2 regions of the Isoptericola dokdonensis DS-3 genome follow, and region 2 is predicted to be linked to the other one. Evidence: predicted binding sites of a transcription regulator. Region 2 holds the regulator's gene; the other holds the start of a gene.
The links. Region 2 encodes LexA, which represses DNA repair genes until DNA is damaged. Its sites were predicted from a motif close to TCGAACANNTGTTCGA; they were not measured.

Region 1 (14,822 bases), 270 kb from region 2:
TGCTGCCCAGCGACCCGCAGCCGCTCGGCGATCTCGCCCGCGATCGCCACCGACCGGTGCTTGCCGCCGGTGCAGCCGACGGCGATCGTGACGTACCGCTTCTCCTCGGCGAGGTAGCCCGCCAGGACGGGCTCCAGCGCGGCCACGTAGCGGTCGACGAACTCGAGCGCGCCGGGTCGTTCCAGCACGTACTGCCGGACGGCCTCGTCGCGGCCCGTCAGGTGGCGCAGCTCGGTGATCCAGTACGGGTTGGCGAGGAACCGGACGTCGACGACGTGGTCCGCGTCGAGCGGTATCCCGTACTTGAAGCCGAAGGCGAGCACGTTGACGCGCAGGGCGTCGTGGGCGGCGCTCCCCACGATCGCGTCGCGGACCTCCTTGGCGAGGTCGTGGACGCTCAGCACGGACGTGTCGATGACGACGTCCGCCCGCTCGGCGAGCGACGCCAGCACGCGCCGCTCGGTGCCGATGCCGTCGAGGATCCGGCCGTCGCCCTGCAGGGGGTGCGGGCGCCGGACGCTCTCGAACCGCCGCACGAGCACCTCGTCGCTCGCGTCGAGGAACAGGATGCGGTAGCTCGCGCCGCCCGCCTGCAGGTGGTCGAGCGCCTGGGAGAGCTCGGAGAAGTACTCCCGCCCGCGGACGTCCACCACGACGGCGAGGCGCTCCACCGACGAGCCGGCCCGCGTCATGAGGTCCACCAGGGGCACGATCATCAGCGGCGGCAGGTTGTCCACGACGAACCAGTCGAGGTCCTCCAGGACGCCGGCGGCGCGGGACCGGCCGGCGCCCGACATCCCGGTGATGATGAGGACCTCGGGGTCGGAGCGGTCGGGCGCGGGCGTGGCCGCCTCGATCGCGGGGATGCCGGCGGGGACGGTGATGGGCGACGGTTCGCTCATGGACCCAGCATGCCAAACGCGGCCCGGTCGCTCATGACGCCGCACCGGCGGCGAGCGCCTCCACGACCGCCTGGGCGGTGTGGGGTCCGACACCCTTGACCTGGGCGATCTCCTCGACGGTGGCCGACCGGAGCCGCTTGACGGACCCGAACTCGGCGAGCAGCGCCTGCTGCCGCGCCGGCCCCAGGCCGGGCACCCCGTCCAGGACGGACGCGGTCATCCCCTTGCTGCGGCGGCGTCGGTGCTGCGCGATCGCGAACCGGTGCGCCTCGTCACGGACCCGCTGGAGCAGGTACAGCCCCTGGGAGGCCCGCTGCAGGATCACCGGATGGTCGTCCCCGGGGACCCACACCTCTTCCAGCCGCTTCGCGAGGCCGCACAGCGCCACGTCCGTCACGCCCAGCTCGGCCAGGGCGCGTGCCGCGGCGGCCACCTGCGGCGGCCCGCCGTCGACGACGACCAGGTTCGGCGGGTACGCGAACCGCCGCCGGGCGGGCTCGGCCGCGTCGGGGCCGTCGTCCGCGGGCACGCCGTCGCCCGGCACCTCGCCGGCCGGCACCTCGCCGGACATCGCGGGGTGGGCGTGCTGGTCGGCGAGGTAGCGCCGGAACCGACGCGTGATCACCTCGTGCATCGCCGCGGTGTCGTCCGCCGCGCCGTCGCCGTCCGGACCGCGCACGGAGAACGTGCGGTACTCCCCCTTGCGGGGCAGCCCGTCCTCGAACACCACCATGGACGCGGACTGGTAGCTCCCCTGGGTGTGGGAGACGTCGTAGCACTCGATCCGCAGCGGCGCCTCGTCGAGCCCGAGGGCGTCCTGGATCTCCGCGAGCGCCTGGCTGCGGGTCGTGAGGTCGCCGGCCCGCCGTGTGCGGTGCAGCGCGAGCGCCTGCTCCGCGTTCTTGCGCACCGTCTCCGCGAGCTCGCGCTTGTCGCCCCGCTGCGGGACCCGCACGTCCACCTGGGAGCCGCGCAGGCCGCGCAGCCACGCGGTGACCTCCGTCAGGTCCGGCGGCAGGACGGGCACGAGCACCTCCCGGGGCACGGCGTCGCGTGCCGCGGCGCGCGCCTGCGCGGACGGGACGTCCGGGTCGACCGCGTCCTCGACCGCGCCGTACACCTGCTGCAGCAGGTGCTCCACGAGCTCGGCGTCCGTGACGTCCTCGACCTTCTCCACCACCCAGCCCCGCTGGCCGCGGATGCGGCCGCCGCGCACGTGGAAGACCTGGACCGCCGCCTCGAGGTCGTCGCCGACGAGCGCGAACACGTCCGCGTCGGTGTCGTCCGACAGCACGACCGCGTTCTTCTCCGTCACCCGTCGCAGCGCCGCCAGGTCGTCGCGCAGCCGCGCCGCCTGCTCGTACTCCATCGCGGCGGCCGCCTCGGCCATCTGCCGCTCCAGGCGACGCACGAACCGGCCGGTGTCCCCCGCCATGAAGTCGCACAGGTCCGACGCGAGCGCCTGGTGGTCCTCCGGGCTGATGCGCCCCACGCAGGGTGCCGCGCACTTGTCGATGTAGCCGAGCAGGCAAGGCCGCCCGGACTGCTGGGCCCGGCGGTACACCCCGGAGGAGCAGGTGCGCACCGGGAACACGCGCAGCAGCAGGTCGAGGGTCTCGCGGATCGCCCAGGCGTGCCCGTAGGGACCGAAGTAGCGGGTGCCGCGACGCTTGGTGCCCCGCATCACCTGGGCGCGCGGGATCTCGTCACCCATCGTCACCGCGAGGTACGGGTACGACTTGTCGTCGCGGTACTTCACGTTGAACCGCGGGTCGTACTCCTTGATCCAGGAGTACTCCAGCGCGAGCGCCTCGACCTCCGTGCCGACCACCGTCCACTCCACGGACGAGGCCGTGGTGACCATCTGCTGGGTGCGGTGATGGAGGTTCGCGACGTCCTGGAAGTAGCTGGACAGCCGCTGGCGCAGGTTCTTCGCCTTGCCGACGTAGACGACCCGGCCGTGCGGGTCGCGGAACCGGTAGACGCCCGGCGAGGTGGGGATCTCGCCCGGTCGGGGGCGGTACGTCGCGGGGTCGGCCATGGCCACAGACTAGGTCAGACCGCCCACACGACCGCTCGTCGGCGGGGCGGCTCAGACGACCGTCGAGGTCCGCAGCGGCGCCGGGTCGACCAGCACGGGGAAGTTCACGCTGCGCGCGAGGAAGCACAGGGAGTGCGCCCGGTGGTGGAGCTCGGCGAGCCGCTCGTCCGTCGCCCCGGCGCCCGGGTCGACCAGGACGTGCGGGCGCAGCGTCACGTCGGTGAACTGCCCCTCGCCGCGCGCCTCGACGCGCATCGTGCCCGTCGCCTCGTCGGTGTAGCCGCGCACCACGACGCCCGCCTCGGCCGCGAGGTGCAGGAACCACAGCATGTGGCACTGGGACAGGCTCGCGACGAACAGCTCCTCGGGGCTGTACCGGCCGGGGTCGCCGCGGAACGCCGGGTCGGCGCTGCCGGGCAGCACCGGGCGGCCCGGGGCGGTGACGTCGTGGTCGCGCGTGTAGGCCGTGTACGACGTCGTGGCGCCGGCGCCGTCCCCCGCCGCCACGGTGCTGGTGGGCCAGGTGACGGCGACCTCGAACGAGTGCTGGGCTCCCATGCGCCCACCGTAGGGGGTCAGGCGGCGTCGTGCTTCGTGGCCCGCCGCTTCGTGGTCTTCTTCGCCGCGGCCGGGCGGGGCTGCCCGACGGCGACGACGCGGTCGCCGACCGGGACGGCCGGGTGGTCGGCCAGGAGCGGGGCGAGGTAGCGCCCGGTGTGGCTCTCCTCGACCGCTGCGACCTGCTCGGGGGTGCCCTCCGCGACGACCAGGCCGCCGCCGGAGCCGCCCTCCGGCCCCATGTCGACGATCCAGTCGGCGCTCTTGACCACGTCGAGGTTGTGCTCGATGACGAGCACGGTGTTCCCCTTCTCGACGAGCGACTGGAGCACACCGAGCAGCTTGCGGATGTCCTCGAAGTGCAGTCCCGTGGTGGGCTCGTCGAGGACGTACACCGTGCGACCGGTCGACCGCTTCTGGAGCTCGCTGGCGAGCTTGACGCGCTGCGCCTCGCCGCCGGACAGCGTCGGGGCGGGCTGACCGAGGCGGACGTACCCGAGGCCGACGTCGACCAGCGTGGACAGGTGCCGGGAGATCGCCGGGAACGCGGCGAAGAACTCGGCGGCCTCCTCGATCGGCATGTCGAGCACGTCGGCGACCGTCTTGCCCTTGAAGTGGACCTCGAGCGTCTCGCGGTTGTAGCGGGCGCCGTGGCAGACCTCGCAGGGCACGTAGACGTCGGGCAGGAAGTTCATCTCGATCTTCAGCGTGCCGTCGCCCGAGCACGCCTCGCAGCGGCCGCCCTTGACGTTGAAGGAGAAGCGCCCGGGCCCGTAGCCACGGACCTTCGCCTCCTCGGTCTCGGCGAAGATCTTGCGGATCCGGTCCCAGACGCCCGTGTAGGTGGCGGGGTTGGACCGCGGCGTGCGGCCGATCGGCCCCTGGTCGACGTGCACCACCTTGTCGAGGTGCTCGGTGCCGGTGACGCGCGTGTGCCGCCCGGCGACCTGGCGGGCACCGTTGAGCTCGTTCGCCAGGACCGTGTGCAGGATCGAGTTGACCAGGGTGGACTTGCCCGACCCGGAGACGCCCGTGACCGCGGTGAGCACACCGAGCGGGAAGGACACGTCGATGTCGCGCAGGTTGTTCTCCCGCGCCCCGACGACCGTGAGGCGACGCTTCGGGTCGGGGGCGCGCCGCGCGGCGGGCAGCGCGATGCTGCGCCGGCCGGACAGGTACGCGCCCGTCATCGAGCCCTCGGCCTCCAGCAGCCCGGCGTAGTCGCCCGAGTGCACGACCTGTCCGCCGTGCTCGCCGGCGCCCGGGCCCACGTCGACGATCCAGTCGGCGGCGCGGATCGTGTCCTCGTCGTGCTCGACGACGATGAGGGTGTTGCCCATGTCCCGCAGTCGCGTGAGCGTGTCGATGAGACGCCGGTTGTCCCGCTGGTGCAGGCCGATGCTGGGCTCGTCGAGGACGTAGAGGACCCCGACCAGCCCGGACCCGATCTGGGTCGCCAGACGGATGCGCTGCGCCTCGCCGCCGGACAGCGTGCCCGCCGCCCGTTCCAGCGTGAGGTAGTGCAGACCGACGTCGAGCAGGAACCCGAGGCGGGCGTGGATCTCCTTGAGCACCTCGCCGGCGATCGCGGCCTCGCGCGGGCCCAGGTCGAGGCCGTCCAGGTACTCCTTCGACCCCGAGATCGGCATGCGGCAGACGTCCCAGATGGACTTCGTGCCGATCTTCACCGCGAGGACCTCGGGCTTGAGGCGCGCCCCCTCGCACACGGGGCACGGGACCTCGCGCATGAAGGCCTCGTAGCGATCCTTGGACCAGTCCGACTCGGTCTCCCCGTGGCGGCGCTCGAGGAACGTGATCGCGCCCTCGAAGCCGGTCGAGTACTGCCGCTCGCGGCCCCATCGGTTGCGGTACTTGACGTGCACCTCGTGGTTGCGGCCGTGCAGCACCGCGTCCCGGGCTCGCTGCGGCAGCGCACGCCACGGCACGTCGAGGGAGAACTTCATCTCGTCGGCGAGCGCCGACAGGACACGCTCGAAGTACTCCGAGGACGTCTGCGCCCACGGCGCCACGGCACCCTCGCGCAGCGTCTTCTCCTCGTCGGGGACGACGAGGTCGGGGTCGACCTCGAGCCGGAACCCGATGCCGGTGCACTCCGGGCAGGCGCCGTACGGCGCGTTGAAGGAGAAGGTGCGGGGCTCGATCTCGTCGAGGGTCAGCGGGTGGTCGTTCGGGCAGGAGCGCTTCTCGGAGTACTTGCGAACCCTGTCCAGGTCGTCGACGTCGGCGTCCACCAGCTCGATCATGACGAGCCCGCCCGCCAGCCGGAGCGCGGTCTCGACCGAGTCGGTGAGACGGCGGCGCACGCCGTCGCGCGCCACCAGGCGGTCGACGACGACCTCGATGTCGTGCTTGAGCTTGCGCTCCAGCGCCGGCGGGGACGCGAGCTGGACGACCTCGCCGTCGACCCGTGCCCGGGCGAAGCCCTGCGTCTGGAGCTCGGAGAAGAGCTCGGCGTACTCGCCCTTGCGCCCGCGCACCACGGGGGCGAGCACCTGGTACCGCGTGCCCTCCGGCAGCTCGAGGACCTTGTCGACGATCTGCTGCGGGGTCTGCGCGCGCACCGGCTCGTCGCACACCGGGCAGTGCTGCGTGCCCGCGCGCGCGAACAGCAGGCGCAGGTAGTCGTACACCTCGGTGATCGTGCCGACGGTGGACCGGGGGTTGCGGTTGGTCGACTTCTGGTCGATCGACACCGCCGGGCTCAGACCCTCGATGAAGTCGACGTCGGGCTTGTCCATCTGGCCGAGGAACTGGCGGGCGTACGCCGACAGCGACTCGACGTAGCGCCGCTGGCCCTCGGCGAAGATCGTGTCGAAGGCGAGCGACGACTTCCCCGACCCGGACAGCCCGGTGAACACGACCAGGCGGTCGCGCGGGAGGTCGAGGTCGACGTTGCGGAGGTTGTGCTCGCGGGCACCGGAGACGACGAGGCGGTTGCTCACCGCAGCATCGTACGGCGCGCCACCGACCTTCGTACAGGTGTTCTACGACACCCTCGGGCGGTGGCGGGTCGACCGGCCACCGGACGTCGCCGCCCGCAAGGCTCCGACGTGCTTGGATGCGGCCATGGCCACCTTCGTCGTCACGTACGCCTACCGCCCCGACCCTGCCCGGCTCGACGCCGTGCGGCCCGCGCACCGCACGTTCCTCGGGGAGCTGAACGCGCGCGGCGTCGTGCGCGTGTCGGGGCCGCTGCCCGCCACGGCCGACGCGCCCGCTGGCGCCCTGCTCGTCGTGGAGGCCGACGACGCCCAGGACGCCCTGCACACGCTGGACCCCGACCCGTTCCGCGACGCCGACCTGATCGCCGAGCGGTCGGTCCGCGAGTGGCTGCCCGTGATCGGTGGCTTCGCCTCCTGAGTCAGGAGTCGGCGGGCTCCTCGGCGCCGGCCCCGGCGCGCACCCGCCCGCGGGTCCTCAGCAGGCTGGCGACGGTCGCGATCGCGAGCGACCCGATGATCACGGCGAGCGAGAGCCAGATCGGGATCTCCGGGGCCCACGCCACGTGCTCGCCACCGTTGATGAACGGCACCTCGTTCGTGTGCAGGGCCTCGAGCACCAGCTTGACCCCGATGAACCCGAGGATGAACGCCAGCGCGAACGGCAGGTAGACCAGCCGTTCCAGGAGACCGCCCAGCAGGAAGTACAGCTGGCGCAGGCCCATCAGCGCGAACAGGTTGGTCGCGAAGACGATGAAGGGGTCCTGGGTGAGGCCGAAGATCGCGGGGATCGAGTCGAGCGCGAAGAGCAGGTCCGTGGTGCCGATCGCCACGAAGACGACGAGCATCGGCGTCCACAGCCTGCGCCCGTCGACCACGGTACGGATCTTCGCGCCGTCGTAGCCGTCGCTCACCGGGAGCACCCGGCGCAGCCCGCGGATCGCCACGTTCTCCTTGAACTCCTCCTCCTCGTCGCCGCCGGACACCAGCTTGATCGCGGTGTACACGAGGAACGCGCCGAAGAAGTAGAAGATCCAGGTGAACTGCTCGATGAGCGCGGCGCCCGCGAGGATGAACGCCCCGCGGAGCACCAGCGCGATGATGATGCCCACCATGAGCACCTTCTGCTGGTGCTCCCGCGGCACGGCGAACCTGCTCATGATGATCACGAACACGAACAGGTTGTCGACGCTGAGGGAGTACTCGGTGAGCCAGCCCGCGTAGAACTCCCCGGCGGGCTGGATCCCGCCGACCGCCCACACGACGAGGCCGTACACGAGCGCCAGACCCACGTAGAGAGCCACCCACAGGCCGGCCTCGCGCATGGAGGGCACGTGCGGCCGCCGACCGACGACGACGAGGTCGGCGAGGAGGATCGCGGCCATGGCCGCGAGCGAGACCCCCTCGAACCAGAGGGGCAGCTCGTGGGTCACGCGTCCTCCGGTCCCGCCCCCGCGGTCACGCGGTGGTCACGACGTGTCTTGAGCAGCGAGGCCACCGTGGTGATCGTCAGGACCACGACGATGAAGGCGAGCGACACCGTCGTGGAGATCTCGGGGATCGCCTCGACGTGCTCACCGCCGTTGATGAACGGCACCTCGTTCGTGTGCAGGGCGTGGATCACCAGCTTGATGCCGATGAAGCCCAGGATGGCGGCCAGGCCGTAGTTGAGGAAGACGAGGCGGTCCAGCAGCCCGTCAACCAGGAAGTACAGCTGGCGCAGGCCCAGCAGGGAGAAGGCGTTCGCGGTGAAGACCAGGAACGTCTCCTGCGTGAGGCCGAAGATGGCGGGGATCGAGTCGACGGCGAAGAGCAGGTCGGCGCTGCCGATGGCGATCATGACGATGAGCATCGGCGTGATGAACCGCTTGCCGTCGATCTTCGTCGTCATGTGGTGGCCGACGTAGTCGTCGGTCGTCGGGAAGATGCGGCGCGTGAGGCGCAGGACGCCGTTCTCCTGGAACTCCTCGTCGTGGTCGGTGCCCGAACGGGCCTGCGCGATCGCGGTCCAGATGAGGAAGGCGCCGAAGATGTAGAAGATCCACGCGAAGTTCGCGATGAGGGCGGCGCCCGCGAGGATGAACACGGTGCGCAGCACGAGCGCGATGGTGATGCCGATGAGCAGCACTCGCTGCTGGTGCTCCCGCGGGACGCGGAAGCTCGTCATGATCAGGACGAAGACGAACAGGTTGTCGACGCTGAGCGACTTCTCGGTGATGTACCCGGCGAAGTACTCACCGCCGTACGTGGTCCCCCAGACCGCCATGACGACGAAGCCGAACGCCACCGCCACGGCGACGTAGGCGAGCGACCACCAGGCCGACTCCTTGAGGGTGGGGGCGTGCGGTGTGCGCACGTGGCCGACGTAGTCGACGACGAGCATCGCCACGATGGCGGCGACGGTGACGATCCAGACCCAGGGGGCGACATCCATGCGAGACTCCTCCGGTACGCAGCACTGTGACCGAAGGTCTCTTCCGCCACGCACCGCCATGCGCACCCGCACGGTGCGCGGGCTGGTGGTTGCGGGACCGATGGCGCCGGGCCGACGACTGCGCCGACCGTGATGACGACGTCACCGCGGAGGAATACTCCCCTTCAACGAGGTGTCAGCATACGGCACCCGGACGGTGACCGGCGATGGTCGGCACGCCGGTCAGGCGGTCGCGGCGCGCATCTGGCGCAGCTCCTTCTTCAGCCCGCCGATCTCGTCGCGCAGGCGCGCCGCCACCTCGAACTGCAGCTCCGCCGCGGCGGCGTGCATCTGGTCGCTCAGCTCCTGGATGAGCTCGGCGAGCTCGTCGGCGGCCAGCCCGGCGAGCCGGTTGCCCGACGTCGACGCCTCCTTGGGCGAGCCGGGCACCGGCGCCTTCGGTCCGCGCCCCTCCCCCGGCGAGCGCCGGTACCCGCCGGCCAGCAGCTCGGCGGTGTCGATGTCCTCGCGCGCGAGCATGTCGGTGACGTCGGCGATCCTCTTGCGCAGCGGCTGCGGGTCGATGCCGTGCTCGCGGTTGTACGCCTGCTGCTTCTCGCGGCGCCGGTCGGTCTCGTCGAGCGCGAACCGCATCGCCGGGGTGACCTTGTCGGCGTACATGTGGACCTGACCGGTGACGTTGCGGGCCGCGCGGCCGATCGTCTGGATGAGGGAGCGCTCCGAACGGAGGAAGCCCTCCTTGTCCGCGTCGAGGATCGCCACCAGCGACACCTCCGGCAGGTCGAGGCCCTCGCGCAGCAGGTTGATGCCGACCAGGACGTCGTACTCGCCCTGGCGCAGCTCGCGCAGCAGCTCCACCCGGCGCAGCGTGTCGACCTCCGAGTGCAGGTAGCGCACCCGGACGTCCTTGCCGAGCAGGTAGTCGGTGAGGTCCTCGGCCATCTTCTTCGTCAGGGTCGTCACGAGCACCCGCTCGTCGCGGTCGACCCGGTCACGGATCTCGCCGAGGAGGTCGTCGATCTGGCCGGTCGTCGGCTTGACCACCACCTCGGGGTCGACGAGCCCCGTCGGTCGGATGATCTGCTCCACCACGCCGTCGGACTGGGCGAGCTCGTAGCTGCCGGGGGTCGCCGACAGGTAGACCGTCTGACCGATGCGCTCCACGAACTCCTCCCAGCGCAGCGGCCGGTTGTCCATCGCGCTCGGCAGCCGGAAGCCGTGGTCGACGAGCGAGCGCTTGCGCGACATGTCGCCCTCGAACATCGCGCCGATCTGCGGGACCGTCACGTGGGACTCGTCGATGACGAGCAGGAAGTCCTCCGGGAAGTAGTCCAGGAGGGTGTGCGGCGCCGTCCCGGCGTCGCGGCCGTCGATGTGCCGCGAGTAGTTCTCGATGCCGTTGCACGTGCCGATCGTGCGCATCATCTCGATGTCGTAGGTGGTGCGCATGCGCAGCCGCTGCGCCTCGAGGAGCTTGTTCTGGCGCTCCAGGTCGGCCAGCCGTTCCTCGAGCTCCGCCTCGATGCCGGAGATCGCGCGCTCCATGCGCTCCGGCCCCGCGACGTAGTGCGTGGCGGGGAACAGGTGGACGCTCTTCTCCTCCCGGATCACGTCGCCCGTGAGGGGGTGCAGCGTCTGGATCGCCTCGATCTCGTCGCCGAACATCTCGATCCGGATCGCGAGCTCCTCGTAGACCGGGATGATCTCGACCGTGTCGCCCCGCACGCGGAACGTCCCCCGCGTGAATGCCAGGTCGTTGCGCGTGTACTGCATCTGCACGAACCGGCGGAGCATCTCGTCACGGTCGACGACGTCCCCCACGTCGAGCCGGACCATGCGGTCCACGTACTCCTGCGGGGTGCCCAGGCCGTAGATGCACGAGACCGAGGCGACGACGACCGTGTCGCGCCGCGTCAGGAGGTTGGACGTCGCCGAGTGCCGCAGCCGCTCCACCTCGTCGTTGATCGACGAGTCCTTCTCGATGTAGGTGTCCGTCTGCGCGATGTACGCCTCGGGCTGGTAGTAGTCGTAGTAGGAGACGAAGTACTCGACGGCGTTGTTCGGCAGCAGCTCGCGGAACTCCGTGGCCAGCTGCGCGGCGAGCGTCTTGTTCGGCGCCATGACGAGGGTGGGGCGCTGCAGCTGCTCGACGAGCCAGGCGGTGGTCGCGCTCTTGCCCGTGCCGGTGGCGCCGAGCAGGACGACGTCCTTCTCCCCCGCCCGGACCCGTTCCGTGAGCTGGGCGATGGCCTTGGGCTGGTCACCGCTCGGTCGGAACTCGGACACCACCTCGAACGGGGCCACGGTTCGCTGCAGGTCGGTCACAGGACGCATGGACCCACCGTACGTCGCGGCACCGACACCCGCGGCGGCCCGCCGAGCTCAGGCACCCGCACCCCTCGGCGCCGGACGGCCTCAGTGCTCGGCGCCCGCGGCGACGGCCACCTCGGGCAGCTCGCCCCGCGCCGCGCGGACCGCGACGGACGCGACGACGCCGAGCGCCCGCGCGGCATCGGCGACCGGCAGCGCGTCGGCACGCGGCACGTGCACGAACCCGCCGACGACACCGGGAGCCTGCGCGAGGGCGTGCGCGAGGGCGTAGAAGACCGCGTTGCACACGTAGGTGCCGGCGGTGTTGCTGACGACGGCGGGCAGACCGGCGGCGCGCAGCTCCACGAGCGCCGCCTTGAGGGGCAGGCCGGAGAGATAGGCGGTCGGGGCCCCCGGCACGACCGGCACGTCGACCGGCTGCGTACCGTCGTTGTCGGGGATGCGGGCGTCGGCGACGTTGACGGCGACCCGTTCCAGCCGGACCGCGTCGGTGCCGGCGGCCAGGCCGGTGGCGACGACGACGTCGGGACGGTGCGCGGCGACGAGCGCGGCGAGCGCGGACGGCGCGCCGACGAAGGTGACGGGCAGCAGCGCGGTGACCAGCTCGACGTCCGGCGGCAGCGCGCCCGGTTCGGCCGCGAGCCGGCGCACCGCTTCCCAGGACTCGTTGACGGCGTCGCCGCCGAAGGGCTCGAAACCCGTCATCACGACCTTCACGGCCACCTCGCTCTCCTCGGCGACCGAGGCTACGCGACGTCGGGGGGCCGCCGAGGACGACCCCTCGTCGACCTGCGACGACATCCGTGGTGCGCGCACCCGGGACTGATTTGTGAATGCTCCTGCTATATCGCTAGGGTGACGCACGCCACGCGCGCCCGTCCGCCTCTTTCCGGGCCGCGTGGCACCCCACGTCCCCTGCCCGCGGAGAACCATGCGCCACGCCCGTCCGGCCCTCGCCGGCATCGCCCTGCTGTCGACCGCTCTCGCCGGTGCCGCCGTCGTCGGGGCGCCCGCCGCGGCGGCCACCGCCGACGGGTCAGGCCTCACCACCTGCACCACGACCGGCAGCGGCCTGCAGAACGACGTCCTCGCGTCCGACGACGGCACCGCCGTCGTCGTCGGCGGCGACTACACGGCGCACCCGGCCGCCGCCGAGAGCGAGGGCCGGCTCGTCGTGGCGGGGACGACCACGATCGACGCGGGGTACTTCAACCTCGGCCGCGTCGGCGTCGGCTCCGGCGTCGTCGCGCTCGGCGACGTCCTCGTCTCCGGCGGCGACGTCGTCGTGCGGCCCGGCTCCACCCTCGACGTGAACCACGGCGTCACCGGGGGCGGTGACGTCCGCACCGGCGGGGAGGTCACCGGCCGCCTCGAGCTCAACGGCGGGACCGTCCGCGCGGGCGACCCCGCCGCCGCCGGCACCGCGGCCGACCACGTCGCCACCCTGCGCTCGGTCTCCGCGCGGCTCGGCGCGCTGCCGGCCACCGGCACGCTCACCACGGCGGGAGGGTTCCCCGCCCTGGTGGGAGACGGCACGTCGGACCCGCAGGTCTTCACGCTCACCACCGCCGAGGCGTCCGCCCTCGACACCGTCGTCCTCACCGACGTCGGCGACGCGGCGGTCGTCGTGAACGTGGCCGGTCCCGACGGCGTCCTGGACACCGTGCACACGGCGGCGGGCACCGTCGCGGACCGGATCGACGACGGGGCCGCGCTCGGCGCGTGGGCGCCGCGCGTCCTGTGGAACTTCACCGACGCCACGTCCCTCGCGCTCGGCGGCGACCAGCCCAGCCAGCTCGTGGGTTCCGTGCTCGCTCCGCAGGCCGACGTCGTCCAGAGCACGCACACCAACGGGCGCCTGTGGGTCGGCGGCGACCTGGACCTCGGCGGCGCCGGCAGCGGCAGCGGCCTCGAGCACCACAACTTCCCGTGGGAGGGCCTCGTCGAGACCACCTGCGATCCCGGCACGACCGTGCCGACGCCCGCACCGACGACCTCGCCCACCCCCGCGCCGGACGGGACCGCGACGCCGCGGCCCACCCCCGCGCCGACCACCAGCACGGCACCGAGCACCGCACCGAGCACAGCACCGGACGAGGAACCCGGCACCGAGCCGGGCGAGCCCACGACCGCCGAACCGTCGGCGGCCCCGGTGACGGTCGCCCCGGCCCCCGGCGACGACGAGACGCCAGACGCCCGGGACCAGACCGTCGCGGACGGCGACGGCGGCGACGACACGGGAGGCGAGAAGGTCACGGGTGGCGAGCAGCTGCCCCGGACCGGCGCCTCGGTCGGGGCGCTCCTGGCCGTCGTCGGCACGCTGCTCGCCGCCGGCACCGCCGTGCTGCTGTGGCGCCGCCGCCTGGCGGCTCGCTGACCGGTCCGCCCGAGGCGGGTCGTGGCACCCCTGCCGCGCGGACGACGGACCCCCCTTGTACCGTGCACCCAGGAGCACGGGGCAAGGGGGGTTTGTCCGATGAGGTCGACAGCGACAGGGGCCCGCCCGCCCGGCCGGCGGTCCCGCACCGGCGGCACCCTGGCCGTGGCAGCCCTGGCCGCCGTCCTGGCCGCTGCTGGCGTCGTCGTCGCCCCGGGCCAACCGCCCGCGGCCCAGGCGGCACCCGCCGACCTTCTTCCCCCGGCGAGCGGCATCCTGCCGGGTCCGGCGCCGGGCGGCGCCACGCCCGGCGCGTGGGGACCCTGCGTGCCCGACCCGGCCGCGGACGACAGCTGCGCCGGCTGGCTCGTCCCTCCGGGTGCGATCCTCGAGTCGTTCCCCGGCACGGACGACGCCCCGAACGTCGTCGTCGGCGGCGACTTCACCGCGGGCCTGGGGTCCGCGGAGACCGAGGGCCTCCTGGTCGTCGCCGGGGACGCCGACTTCCTCAAGGGCTACAACGTCGGCGTCGCGGGCGGTGGCACCGGGGTGGTCCCGGCCCACCGCGCCGACATGCTGATCGTCGGGGGCGACGCGACGGTGGCGAACCCGAGCGAGGACCCGAACGCCGCCGGGAACCCCGCGACCGTCGGCGTCGGGCTCACCACGTCCGACGGGTCCAACCGTTACGGGACGATCCACGTGGGCGGCGCCCGGAACTTCCGCGACCCCTCGTTCGGCGCGGCCGACACGACGTACGGGGTCCTCGGCAACATCGACACCGCGAACCAGGAACCGCCGGCCACCGAGACGCAGAACGTCCTCGACGGCGACGTCTCGGTGCTCGTGGACGACGGCTACACCGAGCTCTTCGGCGCCGAGGGCAAGATGGCCCGCTACTCCCAGCAGTGCTACGCAGAGCTCAGCACCGAGACCGAGGCGACGACGATCCTCAACGAGGGCGGCAGCCTGTCCCTGGAGCACGGGACGTTCGCGCAGTCGGGAGACGTCGTCACCCTGACGAGCACCGGGTCGGCCGACGTGGTCGAGTTCGTCCTGCCCGCGACGCTCGGGACGGTCGCGAACCCCGTCCAGATCAACATCGTCGGCGCCACCACGGCGCAGACGGTCCTGGTGAACACCCTGGCGGCCGGGACGGTGACGCACTTCATCGGGGACGTCTACTGGGGGGCCGGGGTCGGCGACGAGCTCAACACCC
Region 2 (14,822 bases):
CCACCCGCGAGAAGCTCAACAGGTCCTGGATGAGGCGTTGCATGCGGTGCGCGCCGTCGACGGCGAAGGCGATGTACTGGTCCGCCCGGTCGTCGAGCTGGTCGCCGTAGCGCTTCTGGAGCAGCTGGGTGAAGCTCGCCACCTTGCGCAGCGGCTCCTGGAGGTCGTGCGAGGCGACGTACGCGAACTGCTCCAGGTCGCGGTTCGAGCGCTCCAGCTCGGCGGCCTGGTGGCGGAGCCGGGCGTGCGCCGCCTCGACCTCCTGGTGGGCGGCGCGCGCATCCTCGACCTGCGCGACGAGCTCGCGGCGCATGCGCTCGACGTCCTGCGACAGGGACGCCACCTCCCCCGCCCCGACGGCGGGGATCTCGTGCTCGTGGTCGCCCGTGCTGGCGGCGCGCACCTCCTGCGTGAGCCGGGCCAGCGGCACCGAGATCTCGCGGCGCAGCAGCCGCCACACGTGCACCCCGAGCACGGCCATCGCGAGGCCGAGCACCGAGACCACGACCAGCAGCGCCTCGTTCCACAGCCGCGCCGCCTCCAGCGCGTCGTAGTCCGCGTTCGCCGTGAGCAGGCGCAGCGAGCCGAGGGTCGCCACCACGGACATCAGCACCAGCAGGACGAGCACGACCGCGGCCGCGCCGAGCCGGCGTCGTACCCGGTCCAGGGGCGAGCGGTCCGCGGCCCTCACCGGACCCACTCCGCGGAGTCGGCGAGCATAGCCGACCGCTCGCCGACGACGTCCTCGGCCCCCGTCCAGCCGACGACGAGCATGGCGGCGTCGTCCACGAGCGGGCCGCCGTGCAGGTCCCGCACCCCGAGCAGCACCCGCTCGACGAACCCGACGAAGCCGTCCCGGTCGAGCTCGTCCTGGACGATCCCCTCCAGCCCGTCGACGCCGAGACGCTCGGCGCCGTGCCGACCGACGGGTGCCGGCCCGGTGGTCCGCAGGGCGGCCTCGACGAGCCCGTCGGTGTACATCACGACGGCGAACGGGCCGTCCATGGGGACGCGCTGCGCCGTCCAGCCGCCCGGCACCGGGATGCCGAGGGCCCGGCCGCGGCCGGTCGGGACCAGCGAGTCGCACCGCACCGCCCCGACGGGACCGGTGACGAGCATCGGCGCCGGGTGCCCGGCGAGGTAGACGTCCACGACGCGCCGGTCGGCGCTCACCGCGACCTGGCAGAGGGTGACGAAGATGTCGGGCCGGGACCGCTCGGTGAGGAGCACCCGTTCCAGGTGCCCGAGGACGTCGCGCGGCGAGGTGCCCGTCAGCACGAGGGTGCGCCAGGCCGTGCGCAGGGTGGCGCCGAGCGCCGCCTCGTCCGGGCCGTGCCCCGCGACGTCGCCGACCACCGACAGCACCGAGCCGTCCTCGCGCTGGACCGTGTCGAAGAAGTCGCCGCCCAGCAGGCCGCCCCCGCCGGGCAGGTAGCCGACCATGATCGACACGGTCGGGTCGTCGACCAGCGGCTGGGGCAGCAGCGCCCGCTCCAGCCGTGCCGTCTCCGCGGCCCGCACCTTGCTGCGGTACAGGGCGCGCTGCTCGGCCAGGGAGCGGCGGCGCTGGAGCGCGTAGCGCAGCGAGCGGCCGAGCAGGTCCGGACCGGTCTCGCCCTTGACGAGGTAGTCGTCGGCGCCCGCGGCGACCGCCTCCACGCCCCGGTCCACGCTGGAGTGACCGGTGAGGACGACCAGGGCCGGAGGGACCGCGTGCCGCTGCGACGAACGGCGCAACGCCTCCACCGCGGCGAGCCCCACGGCGTCCGGCAGCCCCAGGTCCACCAGCAGGCAGTCGACCACGGCACCGCTCTCGAGCTCCGCGGCGGCCTGCGCGACGGTGCGCGCCCGCAGCAGCTCGACGACGATCTCCGCGTCGGTCAGCAGCTCCCCGACGAGGAACGCGTCGCCGTCGTCGTCCTCGACGAGCAGGACGCGCGGGACGGCGGGCAGGTCGGGACCGAACGGTCCGGCGCGTTCCTCGTTCCCGTCGTCGCCGCTGCTCATGCGGCCGATCCTATGCCCCGACCCGGTCCGCCCGTCGGGCGCGGACGCGGCGCGGCGCGGGCTGCTTTTCCGCCCGGGGCCCGGACGTGGAAAGATGGTCGGCCGCACACAGAGCACCGGAGGGGGACGCGTGGCGGGCAGGCAGGACGAGCTGGCGCGCGAGCAGGAGGTCGTCGACCGCCTGTACGCACGACTGGACACGCTGCGCGCGAGCGCGCGCGCACGACTGGCCGACGTCCGTCGGTCCGGGCCGTCGGGATCACCGCAGAACCGCAGCGAGCGGGACGCCTTCGCGACGCTGTACTCCGACCGGGCGGCCCGCCTCGACGCGGTCGAGGACCGCCTCGCGTTCGGGCGGCTCGACCTCGACGACGGCGAGCAGCGCTACGTGGGCCGCATCGGCCTCACGGACGACGAGCACCGCAGCCTCCTCACGGACTGGCGGGCGCCGGCCGCGCAGCCGTTCTACCGGGCGACGGCCGTGCAGCCCGACGGCGTCCGGCGGCGGCGGCACGTGGTCACCGCGGGCCGCACGGTCACGGGCATCGAGGACGAGCTGCTCGACCTGGACGCCGTCACCGACGGGATCGACGCCACCACGCTCTCCGGCGAGGGCGCGCTGCTGGCCTCGCTCGCGCAGCGCCGCACCGGCCGCATGGGTGACATCGTCGCGACCATCCAGGCCGAGCAGGACCGCATCGTGCGCGACGAGCTGGCGGGGGCGCTCGTCGTCCAGGGTGGCCCCGGCACCGGCAAGACGGCCGTCGCGCTGCACCGTGCCGCCTACCTGCTCTACGCGCACCGGCGCCTGCTGGAGCGCAGCGGCGTGCTCCTCGTCGGGCCCAGCCGTGCGTTCCTGCGGTACATCGACCAGGTGCTGCCCTCCCTCGGCGAGACCGGCGTGGTCGCGACCACCGTCGCGGAGCTCGTGCCCGGGCTCCGGGCGGACGCCGTCGAGGACGGCGCGGCCGCCGAGGTCAAGGGCCGCCTGCTGTGGCGCGACGCCGTGCGGCGCGCCGTCCGCGCCCGCGAGCGGGTCCCCGCCGCCGACGTGCCCGTGCGGGTCGACGGCGTGGACCTGCGCATCCGCCGCCGGGACGTGCGCGACGCCATCGCCCGCGCCCGCCGGACGCACAAGCCCCACAACGAGGCACGCCCCACGTTCGTGCGCGAGATGCTCAACCGGCTCGTCGACCAGTACCGCACCCGGACGGACGCCGAGCTCTCCGACCACGACGTCGCCGTGCTGCTGGAAGACCTGCGCTCCGACCGTGACGTGCGGGTCGCCCTCAACCTCGCCTGGTTCCCGATCTCCGCGGAGAAGCTGGTCTCGGACCTCTGGGCGAAGCCCCACCGGCTCGCCCAGGCCGCCCCCGAGCTCTCCGCCGCCGAACGGCTCCTGCTGCACCGGGCCCCCGGCTTCCCCTGGACCGAGGCCGACGTGCCCATCCTCGACGAGGCCGCCGAGCTGCTCGGCGAGGACGACTCCGTGGCGAAGGCCGAGGCCCGCGCCCGGGAGGCGGCCCGCGTCGCCGAGGTGGAGTACGCCCGCCGTGTCCTGGAGTCCTCCGGCGCCGGCGGCGGGCTCGTCGACGCCGAGACCCTCGCGTCCCGGTTCGCGGAGTCCGGGCCCCTGCTCACCACGGCCGAGCGGGCGTCCGCCGACCGCACCTGGACGTACGGGCACGTCGTGGTCGACGAGGCCCAGGAGCTCAGCCCGATGGCGTGGCACGCGATCGTGCGCCGCGTGCCGACGCGGTCGCTCACCATCGTCGGCGACGTCGCCCAGACGTCGTCGGCGGCCGGCGCGCGTTCCTGGGACCGGGCGCTCGACGCCGTGCTGGGCGGGCACTGGCGCATCGCGGAGCTCACGGTGAGCTACCGCACGCCCGCCGCCGTCGCCGACGCCGCCCAGCGGGTCGCCGACGCCGCCGGACTGCCGACCTCCCCGCTGACCGCGGCGCGCGACCTGCCCGGCGCCCTCGTGCTGGCACCGAGCACCGACCCCGTCGACGCCGCCGCCCGCGCCGCCGCCGACCTCGCCAAGGAGCACGTCGGGCCGGACGGCGCCGGCCGGGTGGCGGTCGTCGCTGCCGCGGGGACGGTCCCCGGCCTCCGCGCCGCCCTGGCGGACCTGCTGCCCGCCGTGCTGGGTTCCGAAGAGGCCGCCCGGCTCGCCGTGCAGCGCCCCGAGGACGCCCAGGTCACCGTGGTGACGCCGCGGGACACGAAGGGCCTGGAGTACGACGCCGTCGTCCTCGTCGAGCCGCGGGACATCGTGGGCGCGCAGGGCGCCGGGGGCCGGTGGGGCGACCTCTACGTCGCGATGACCCGCCCCACGCAGCGGCTCGTCGTGGTGCACGCCCACGAGCTGCCGGCCGGGCTCGTGCACGAGGGGTGAGACGCGTTTGTCGCCCGGCCCCGCCGGGGCGCACCATAGGGGCGTGCTGCGTGCCCTACTCCTCGAGAACATCCACCCCGACGCCGTCGAGATCCTGCGCGATGCAGGGATCGAGGTCGAGTCGCGTCCCGGCGCGCTCGACGAGGACGAGCTCATCGAGACGCTCGCCGACTACCAGATCCTCGGCATCCGCTCCAAGACGCAGGTGACCCGCCGCGTCGTGGAGTCCCTGCCCGGCCTGCTCGCCGTGGGGACGTTCTCCATCGGCACGAACCAGATCGACCTCGAGGCCGCGGCGTCCCACGGCGTCGCCGTGTTCAACGCGCCGTTCTCCAACACCCGGTCGGTCGTGGAGCTCGCGGTCGCGGAGATCATCGCGCTGACCCGACGCCTCACGGTGCGCGACAAGGCGCTCCACGAGGGCGTCTGGGACAAGACGGCCGACGGCTCGCACGAGGTGCGGGGCCGCACGCTGGGCATCATCGGCTACGGCAACATCGGTTCGCAGCTGTCGGTGCTGGCGGAGAACCTCGGCATGAACGTCGTGTTCTACGACACCTCCGAGAAGCTGGCGCTCGGCAACGCCCGCCGCGTCGAGACCCTCGACGAGCTCCTCGCGCTGGCGGACACCGTGACGATCCACGTCGACGGTCGCGCGGGCAACGCCGGGCTGTTCGGCGAGGAGCTCTTCTCCCGGATGAAGCCGGGCGCGATCTTCCTCAACCTGTCCCGCGGCTTCGTCGTGGACGTCGACGCCCTGCGTGAGCACATCCTGTCCGGCCACCTGTCGGGCGCGGCCGTGGACGTCTTCCCGTCGGAGCCGAAGAAGCGCGGCGACCACTTCGACTCCCCCCTGCGCGGCCTCGACAACGTCATCCTCACCCCGCACGTCGGCGGCTCGACGGAGGAGGCGCAGCAGAACATCGGCCAGTTCGTGGCCAAGAAGCTGCGCGACTACCTGTTCACCGGGTCGACCATGCTGTCGGTCAACGTGCCGAACCTCCAGCTCGAGCACACCGGCGTCGGGCGCATCGCCCTGCTGCACCGCAACGTCCCCGGCGTCCTGGCCGCCGTGAACCAGGTGTTCGCCGACCACGGCGCGAACATCGAGGCGCAGATGCTGTCGACCCGCGGCGAGCTCGGCTACGTGGTCACCGACATCTCCGACGTCACCCAGCGCGGCGCCTCGGCGAAGCTCATGGAGATGCCCACGACGGTGCGGCTGCGCATCCGGGACGCGTTCGACCGTCCCGAGTTCCCGCCCGGGCCGGCGGCGGGCTGACCCGCCCGAGACGACCAGAGGGGCCCGGACGCGATGCGTCCGGGCCCCTCTCGTCGTGCGGCGGTCAGCCGGACTTGCGGCGGAACATCGGCTGCACGGGCCCGGAGGTCTCCGAACCGTGCACCGACCCGGTGTTGCGGTCGGACTCGGCGCTGCGATGGTTCGACGCGTTCTTGCGGGCGAGAGCCTCCTTGAACTTCGCCCGGGTGTCGTCGTCGGGTGCGGTCGACTTCTTCTGATCGGTCATGTGCCCAGCATGTCCTGCCCGGGCGTCCGGTGCCAGACGTTTCAGCTGCCGGCGCCCTCGTCCGGCCCAGCAGTGGGGCGCTCGGAACGCTCGGAACGCTCCGAACGCAGGGACGTGATCGCTGCCTCGAAGTCCTCGAGGGAGTCGAACGCCTGGTAGACCGAGGCGAAACGCAGGTAGGCGACCTCGTCGAGCTCACGCAGCGGCCCGAGGATGGCGAGGCCGATCTCGTAGGCGTCGATCTCGGCGCTGCCCGCGCCGCGCAGCGTCTCCTCGACCTTCTGCGCGAGCAGCGCCAGGTCGTCGGAGCTGACGGGTCTGCCCTGGCAGGCCTTGCGGACACCGGACACGACCTTGTCCCGGCTGAACGGCTCGGTCGCCCCGGACCGCTTGACGACCGACAGGCTCGCCGTCTCGACGGTCGTGAACCGGCGTCCGCAAGAGGGACACTGGCGCCGCCGACGGATCGACGACCCGTCGTCCGAGGTACGGGAGTCGACGACGCGCGAGTCGGCGTGGCGGCAGAACGGGCAGTGCATCCGAGGTCTCCTGCGGTCGGTGCCGGACCCGTGCCCGGCTGCGCGACGAACGTATGCGGGATCGCGGGAGACGTGCAACATCGGCCGTGCCCGGGCGGTCAGTCGGCCGGGAGGGCGAGGACCTGACCGGCCCGCAGCGCCGAGGTCCGCAGGCCGTTGAGCTCCTTCAGGTCGGTGACGACCTCGCGGAGGTCCTGGCCGGGCTCTGCGAGTACGCGGGCGAGGTCCCACAGGGTCTCGCCGGGCGCCACGGTGTGCAGGTCGACCTCGACCCGGACCGGATCCGTGCCGGCGACCGCCTGCGTGCCGCCGAGCACGCCCGCGACGGCGACCAGCATCGCCAGGACCACGAGGACGACCCGCCCCCGGACCGTCAGCCTCAGCCCGTCGAGGCCCAGCGGGCCGAGGTCGCTGTGGGGGCCTGCCGTGATCGTCGACATCGGAACTCCTCCCTCGCGGCCGGTGGCGGCCGGGTCGAACACCTGTGCGTCGTACACCTGTTCGTTCGAACAGGTGTTCCCGTTGTACCACGCGACGGCGACACGGGTCGAGAGATCTCGAACACGTGTTTGATGTGAGCGGTGTCCTGCCCTACGCTGGACCCAGCGCGATGGCACGTTTGTCGGATTCGACGGGCCGCTCGGCGACGAGCGGTGGCGCGGGCCCGGCGACCACGCACCACGACGGGAGACAGCATGACCACGCGGGACGAGACCACCCGGGACGCCGACGGCGGCGTGGCCCCGGTGTCGGAGCTGCTCGGCGGGCAGCGCCTCACGCCACGCCAGCGGGGCGTCCTCGAGACCATCCGGACGTCGGTCGAGACCCGCGGCTACCCGCCGACCATGCGCGAGATCGGGGAGGCCGTCGGCCTGTCCAGCCCCTCGTCGGTCAAGCACCAGCTCACCACGCTGGAGCGCAAGGGCTACCTGCGGCGGGACCCGAACCGGCCCCGCGCGATGGAGGTCGTCGACTCGCCCGCCACGAGCCCCGCGCCGCTGTCGGTGGCGGCGCCCGTGGCCGACGAGGGCGGCGCGTCGCCCGCCGCGGCCTACGTGCCGCTGGTCGGCCGGATCGCGGCCGGCGGCCCGATCCTCGCGGAGCAGGTCGTCGAGGACGTCTTCGCGCTCCCGCGGCAGGTGGTGGGCGACGGCGAGCTGTTCCTGCTCCGGGTCAGCGGCGACTCCATGGTCGACGCGGCCATCTGCGACGGCGACTGGGTGGTCGTGCGTCGCCAGAACGTGGCCGAGCAGGGCGAGATCGTCGCCGCCATGATCGACGGCGAGGCGACCGTCAAGACCTTCCGGCAGAACGGTGGGCACACCTGGCTGATGCCGCAGAACCCGGCCTACGACCCGATCCTCGGCGACGAGGCGACGGTCCTCGGCCGGGTCGTCGCGGTCCTGCGCAGCCTCTGAGAGACCCGGTCTGTCGCCGGGTCCCGGCGACAGCCGGGTCCCGGCTACAGGCCGAAGCGCTGCTGGACGGCCTTCACGCTGGTCGCCGAGGCCCGCATGCCGACGAGCTCGGCGTCCGACAGCGGGATCGGCACCACGGTGGTCGCACCGCGGGAGTCCACCAGGGTCGGCAACGACAGGCAGACGTCGTCGATGCCGTAGAAGTCGTCGATCCGCGTCGAGACCGGCATCACACGGTGCTCGTCGTTGAGGACCGCCTCGACGATCCGGGTCACGGCGAGACCCACCGCGTAGTTCGTGGCGCCCTTGCCTGCGATCACGCGATAGGCCGACTCCACGACGTCCCGGGCGATCGACTCCCGGGCGGCGGCGTCCAGCGGCGGCCTCCCCGGCAGGCTCGGCCACTCCAAGAGCGGCACCCCGGCGATGGTCGCCGCGCTCCACAGGGCGATCTCGGAGTCTCCGTGCTCACCGCCGACGTAGGCGTGGACGTTGCCCACCGCGACGCCGCAGTGCTCGGCGATCGCGGCCCGCAGGCGCGACGAGTCCAGGACGGTCCCCGAACCGAAGACTCGCTCGGGCGGGAGCCCGGAGATCTGCTGCGCGGCGTAGGTGACCACGTCCACCGGGTTGGTCACCATGAGGAACGTCGCGTCGGGCGCCACCTCGACCAGTCCCGGCAGGATCTTGCGCGTCAGCGCGATGGTCGCCTCGGCGAGGTCGAGCCGCGTCTGACCGGGCTTCTGCTTGGCACCCGCGGTGACGACGACGACGTCCGCGCCGCGCACCACCTCGACGTCGTCGGACCCGAGCACCTCGGCCTGGGGCACGAACATGCCGCCGTGGCGCAGGTCGAGGACCTCCGCCTCGACCTTCGCGCGGTCGACGTCCATGAGGGCGACCGTTCGGGCCGTCCCGCGGGCGAGGGCGGCGTAGGCGAGCGTGGAGCCCACGGCACCGGCTCCGACGATGGCCAGCTTGGACGTGCGGCGAGGTGCGTTCACGCGCCCCAACCTAGACGCCAAGCCTCCGGAGCGCAGCCCGGGCGACCCCCGGGTCGGTGGTCCGCCAGAAGTCCGGCATGGAGCGCACGAGGAACGTGCCGTACCGGGCCGTGACCAGGCGCGGGTCGAGCACCGCCACGACCCCCCGGTCGGCGGTGGAGCGCACGAGCCGACCGGCGCCCTGGGCGAGCAGCAGCGCCGCGTGCTGGGCCGCGACCTGCATGAACCCGTTGCCGCCGGCCTCCTCGACGGCGCGGGCCCGGGCCGCCTTGACGGGGTCGTCGGGGCGGGGGAACGGGATGCGGTCGATGATGACGAGGCGGCAGGAGTCACCGGGCACGTCGACGCCCTGCCAGAGCGACAGCGTGCCGAAGAGCGAGGTCGCCGGGTCGTCCGCGAAGGTCCGCACGAGGCTGGGGAGCTGGTCGTCCCCCTGGCAGAGGACGGGCAGGTCGAGGCGCTCGCGCATCGCCTCGGCCGCCGCGGTGGCGGCCCGCCGGGACGAGAACAGCCCGAGGGTGCGACCGCCCGCCGCCTCGATCAGCCCGGCGATCTCGTCCAGCTGGGCCTGCGTGGTGGGCTCGCGCCCCGGGGCGGGCAGGTGCTTGGCGACGTAGCAGATCCCCTGGCGGGGGTAGTCGAACGGGCTGCCCACGTCGATCCCGCGCCAGGAGGTGTCCTGCGCGGCGGTGCCCAGCCCGAGCGAGCGGGCGACGGGGTCGAAGCTGCCGCCGAGGGCGAGCGTGGCGGAGGTCAGCACGGCGGTCCGCTCCCCGAGGAGCTGCTCGCGCACCAGCCCGGCCACCGCGAGGGGCGCGGCGTGCAGGCGGGCGATCCCGTCGCCCCAGGCGGCGTCGGCGGGCGGCCGGGAGCACCAGAGCACGTCCGCGGAGGTGTCCTGCGCGGTCATCCGTTCGGTCACCTCGAAGAGCTGCTGCACCGCCGACTGGGCCATCTTCACGCCGGGGTCCGGCTCCGCGTTGGCCTCGGGCTTGAGCGCCGTCAGCAGCGCGCGGGCCTCGTCGCGCACGACACCGACGGTCGAGCGCAGCTCGTCGGGCAGCCCGAGGGGGAACCGCTCGGCGGGCACCTGCGTGAGCAGCTGGGCGAGCGTCTGGGCGGCGGCGTCGAGGCCCTCGGTGCCGACGCCGCCGTGGCGGCGGGCGAGCCGCGCGGCGTGCTCGACGGTCCCGCCGGACAGGTCGACCGTCGCCGAGGACGTGATGCGGTCGGTGAGCTCGTGCGCCTCGTCGACGACCAGCACGCCGTGCTCGGGCAGCACGTTCGGGTTGCCCGAGGCGGCGATACCCAGCATCGCGTGGTTGGTGACGACGACGTCGGCCTCCCGCGCGGACCGGCGCGCGAGCTCGGCGAAGCAGTCGTCGACCAGCGGGCACCGCTGGCCCAGGCACTCGAGCGAGGTCACCGACACCTGCCGCCAGGCCCGGTCGGGGACGCCGGGCACGAGGTCGTCGCGGTCGCCGGTGTCGGACTCCTGGGCCCAGGCGTGCAGCCGGCGCACGTGGTCCGCCAGCCGGGCGGCCCCGCCGTCGCCACCGCCGGGGGCGGGGTGCTGCTCGGCGGCCGAGCCCTCGCCCGGACCCGGGTCGGGGGCGAGGTCGAACAGGGTGGCGTCGGCGTCCGGGTAACCGCCGGCGACCTTGTGCCGGCACAGGTAGTTGTGCCAGCCCTTGAGCAGCGCGACGTGCGGCTGGCGCGGCAGCCGCGGGCCGACGGCCTCCACGACGAGGGGCAGATCGCGGGTGACGACCTGGCGCTGCAGCGCCAGGGTGGCCGTGGAGACCACGACCCGCTCCCCCGCCCCGACGGCGTGCCGCACGGCGGGCACGAGGTAGCCGAGCGACTTGCCGGTCCCCGTGCCGGCCTGGACGAGCAGGTGCCGCCCGGACTCCACGGCGGCTGCCACCTCGGCCGCCATCGTCGACTGCCCCTCGCGGGGCGAGCCGCCGAGGGCACCGACGGCGGCCTCCAGCAGCTCGACCGCCCCCGGCAGGTCGTCGGCGGGCGCGTCGGAGGAGTCGGTGGAGGTCACCGGACGATCCTACGGGCGCGGGCCGACGCCGCCGGGCGGGTCAGACCGCGACCTGCTCCAGCTCCGCGGCGAGCGCCGCGTCCACGCGCCCGCGCAGGCGCGTGCCCTCGGCGAGGTGCTCCTCGTCGGTGAGCTCGCCGTTCTCGTGCACCCGGTGCACGAGGTCGCCGCGGGAGTACGGGACGACGAGGTCGATCTCGACGGCCGGGCGCGGCAGCTCGTCGGCGATGAGCGCACGCAGCTCGGCGACGCCCTCGCCCGAGTGCGCGGACACCACGACGGTGCGCCGCTCGCGGCGCTGCACCCGGCCGATCACGGCCGGGTCGGCGACGTCGGCCTTGTTGAGGACGATGACCTCGGGCACGTCCTCCACGCCGGGGATGTCGGCGAGGACCTCGCGGACCGCCGCGATCTGCCCCTCCGGGTCCGGGTGGGAGGCATCGACGACGTGCAGCAGCAGCGCGGCGTCGCCGACCTCCTCCAGGGTGGAGCGGAAGGCCTCGACGAGCTGGTGGGGCAGGTGCCGCACGAACCCGACGGTGTCGGCCAGGGTGTAGACGCGGCCGTCGTCGGTGCGGGTGCGCCGCACGGTCGGGTCGAGCGTGGCGAACAGGGCGTTCTCCACCAGCACACCCGCGTCCGTCAGCGCGTTGAGGAGCGAGGACTTGCCCGCGTTGGTGTACCCGGCGATGGCGACGTTGGGGATCGCGTTGCGCTTGCGGTCGAGCCGCTTGGTCTCGCGGGCCGGCGCCATCGCGGCGATCTCGCGCCGCAGCTTGGCCATGCGGTTGCGGATGCGGCGACGGTCCAGCTCGATCTTCGTCTCACCGGGGCCGCGCGAGCCCATGCCGGCCCCCGCGCCGCCCACCTGGCCACCGGCCTGGCGGGACATCGACTCGCCCCACCCGCGCAGGCGCGGCAGGAGGTATTCGAGCTGGGCGAGCTCGACCTGCGCCTTGCCCTCCCGGGACTTGGCGTGCTGGGCGAAGATGTCGAGGATCAGCGCGGTGCGGTCCACGACCTTCACCTTGACGATGTCCTCGAGCCCACGGCGCTGGGAGGGCGCGAGCTCGGTGTCGACGACGACGGTGTCGGCGCCGGTGGCGGCGACGACGTCCGCGAGGTCGGCGGCCTTGCCGGACCCGAGGAACGTGCCCGGGTCGGGCTTCGCGCGCTTCTGCAGGATGCCGTCGAGCACCTGGGAGCCGGCGGTCTCGGCGAGCGCCGCCAGCTCGCGCAGCGACACCTCGGCCTCGCGGGCGGCTGCCTCGCCGCCGGGGTAGGTGCCGACGAGCACGACCTTCTCCAGCCGGAGCTGGCGGTACTCGACCTCGGTGACGTCCTCCAGCTCGGTCGACAGGTTCGCCACGCGTCGCAGGGCGGCACGCTCGGCGAGGTCGAGCTGGTCGCCGTCGTGCGCGGAGTGGACGGTCCCGCCCTCGGAGCGCGCCGTCCCCGCCCGGGCGAGGACCCGCGCCACGACGTCGTCGGCGATCGCCTGCGCGTCGCGCGACGGGGCGACGGTCTGCTCGGTGGGCTCGTCGGACTGCGTGGCGGGCTGCTCGGGACCGGTGGGGATGTGGGTCAAGGTGTTCCTCTCGTACGGTGTCCGTGGGTACAACAAGTTTCCCACGCCGATGAGTCCCGTCCGAAGCCAATTACGATGCAGCGGTGAGCGACCACTACTTCACGGCCGAGCCCGCCTCCGACGCCGAGCGTCGCCGGATCGAGGTCCGGCTCGCCGGTCGCACCCTCGAGGTGGAGGTCGCGGGCGGCATCTTCTCCCCCGGTGGCGTCGACAAGGGCACCCGCGTGCTGCTGGAGGATGTCCCGGCACCCCCGGCGGGCGACCTGCTGGACCTCGGCTGCGGCTGGGGTCCGCTCGCGCTGACGGCTGCCCTGGAGAACCCGGCGACGACGGTCTGGGCGGTCGACGTCAACCGGCGCGCCCTGGACCTGGTGCGACGCAACGCCGCCGCGCTCGGCGTCGCGGACCGCGTGCGCGCCTGCGCCCCCGACGAGGTCCCCGACGACGTCACGTTCGCCGCGCTGTGGTCGAACCCGCCGATCCGCGTGGGCAAGGCGGTGCTGCACGACATGCTCCGGCACTGGTTGCCGCGCCTCACCCCAGGCGGCGGAGCGCCGGGCGGGGCGTGGATGGTCGTCCAGAAGAACCTCGGGTCGGACTCCCTGGCCCGCTGGATCGACGCCGAGCTCGGCCTGAGCACCCGCCGCGCGACGTCGTCCCAGGGCTTCCGCGTGCTGCACGTCACGCGCTGAGCCGCGTCGGGTTCACGCCGTCCGGCCGGCGAAGGCGGGGTAGCCGGTCGTCTCGGCCTCGCTCCCCCAGGTCTCCAGCGCCCGGCGGGCGGCATGTCCGCAGGCAGCGGCGAGCTCGGGCGCGGCGCCGCGGAGGTTGACGGCCGCCCAGCGCCAGCGTGACGTCATGAGCTGGCGGTAGGACGGTGAGCGCCCGGGCGGGCCCACGTGCTCGCGCCCGGCCAGCGTGGAGTCCAGGAGCCACCCGGTCATGGCGAGCACGTAGGCCGCGCAGGCTGCCTCGACTTCCTGGCGCCACCCCTGGTCGGGCACGAGGCCGGTCTCCTGCTCGACGAGCCCGGCGGTCAGCTCGGCCAGGAGGGTGTCCGTCAGGTCCGGTGGCGGGTCGAACACGCACCAGCACGTGGCGAACGGGAGCATCGCGTACGCCGCCACGAACGCCACGGGCTGGACGGCGGTGCCCTCCAGGTCGAGGAACCACCAGCCGTCGTCGCGCAGCACGGCGTTGTCGGGGCAGGTGTCGGACGGCGCGAGCACCAGGCGGTCGGTCACGGCGTACCGGTCCGCGAGACCGACCGCCTCGGCCACCAGTGCGTCCACGTCCACGCGACCGTCGAGCAGCTCGCCGAGACGGTTCGCGCCCACCGTGACGTCGCGGCGCAGGTCCCACTCCTGGCCTGCCAGCAGCGCGCGGGCCTCGGGGTCCTGCCGCGGGCCGCTGCCGGCCAGTCGGCCGAGCGCCCGAGCCCAGGACGCCGCCCCGGACCAGGCCCGCGAGCGATCGTCGCCCAGCAACAGGTCGGCCAGCGTGGGCGGATCACCGAGGTCGGTCATGACGAGCAGCCGACGCTCGTCGTCACGCGCCAGCAGCTCGGGCGTCCGCGCGAGAAGCGACAGCCCCGCCGCCTCTCGGGCGTAGCCGCCGTCGTCGTCACCGTGGAACTGCTTGACGACGACCGTCGCGTGCCCGAGCCGGTCGGGACGGACCCGGCACCGCAGCACGCTCGAGCGGGTCGAGCCTCCGAGATCGGTGGGGTCGAGCAGGTCGACGCCGAGCAGGCGGGAGGCCGCCAGAGCGACCTCCCAGGCCTCGGTCGTCACGTCAGGTCGAGCTCGCCGCTGAACACGAGCTCGGCCGGTCCGGCGAGCTCCACGTGCCCGTCGTCGAGCAGGCGGACGCGGACCTCGCCGCCGGGGACCTCGACGAACCAGGTGGTCGGCACGGCGGCCGGGTCGTCGACGCCCGCGACGGCCCAGGTGCGCACCGCGAGCGCGGCCGCGCAGGCTCCCGTGCCGCAGGACCGGGTCTCGCCCACGCCGCGCTCGTGGACGCGCATGCGCACGCGCCCGACGGTGCCGACGCCGTCGGCGGCGGGCTCCTCGCCGAGCGGCACGACGAGCTCGACGTTGGTGCCGTGCGGCGGGACGGGCTCCACCGCGGGCGCGACGGTGAGGTCGAGGTCGGCGAGGTCCTCGACGCGGGGCAGCGCGACGACGGTGTGCGGGTTGCCGAGGTCGACGGTCAGGCCCGGGCGTGCCGCGTCCCAGCCGGCGGCGCGCACGAGGGCGTCCGTGCCGGCGGCGGCGGCAT

Region 1: uvrA (excinuclease ABC subunit UvrA) is a predicted target of LexA. The motif match lies at 6,494-6,509, and genes of this name have one in related genera.

What each region holds. Positions count from the first base shown of each region.
Region 1 covers NZ_CP014209.1:759,207-774,028, forward strand. Annotated here, with positions in the region: gene rapZ (RNase adapter RapZ) at 1-902, opposite strand, end outside; gene uvrC (excinuclease ABC subunit UvrC) at 934-2,943, opposite strand; gene I598_RS03675 (OsmC family protein) at 2,995-3,501, opposite strand; gene uvrA (excinuclease ABC subunit UvrA) at 3,519-6,464, opposite strand; gene I598_RS03685 (YciI family protein) at 6,589-6,882, shown strand; gene I598_RS03690 (TerC family protein) at 6,884-7,894, opposite strand; gene I598_RS03695 (TerC family protein) at 7,891-8,895, opposite strand; gene uvrB (excinuclease ABC subunit UvrB) at 9,118-11,229, opposite strand; gene I598_RS03705 (pyroglutamyl-peptidase I) at 11,311-11,949, opposite strand; gene I598_RS03710 (choice-of-anchor A family protein) at 12,158-13,603, shown strand; gene I598_RS03715 (DUF5979 domain-containing protein) at 13,769-14,822, shown strand, end outside.
Region 2 covers NZ_CP014209.1:1,033,810-1,048,631, forward strand. Annotated here, with positions in the region: gene I598_RS04935 (sensor histidine kinase) at 1-691, opposite strand, end outside; gene I598_RS04940 (PP2C family protein-serine/threonine phosphatase) at 688-2,007, opposite strand; gene I598_RS04945 (HelD family protein) at 2,138-4,408, shown strand; gene serA (phosphoglycerate dehydrogenase) at 4,452-5,690, shown strand; gene I598_RS04955 (DUF5302 domain-containing protein) at 5,755-5,937, opposite strand; gene nrdR (transcriptional regulator NrdR) at 5,979-6,476, opposite strand; gene I598_RS04965 (LysM peptidoglycan-binding domain-containing protein) at 6,575-6,916, opposite strand; gene lexA (transcriptional repressor LexA) at 7,172-7,894, shown strand; gene I598_RS04975 (L-lactate dehydrogenase) at 7,939-8,898, opposite strand; gene I598_RS04980 (ATP-dependent DNA helicase) at 8,909-10,951, opposite strand; gene hflX (GTPase HflX) at 10,992-12,539, opposite strand; gene I598_RS04990 (class I SAM-dependent methyltransferase) at 12,623-13,231, shown strand; gene I598_RS04995 (hypothetical protein) at 13,244-14,332, opposite strand; gene dapF (diaminopimelate epimerase) at 14,329-14,822, opposite strand, start outside.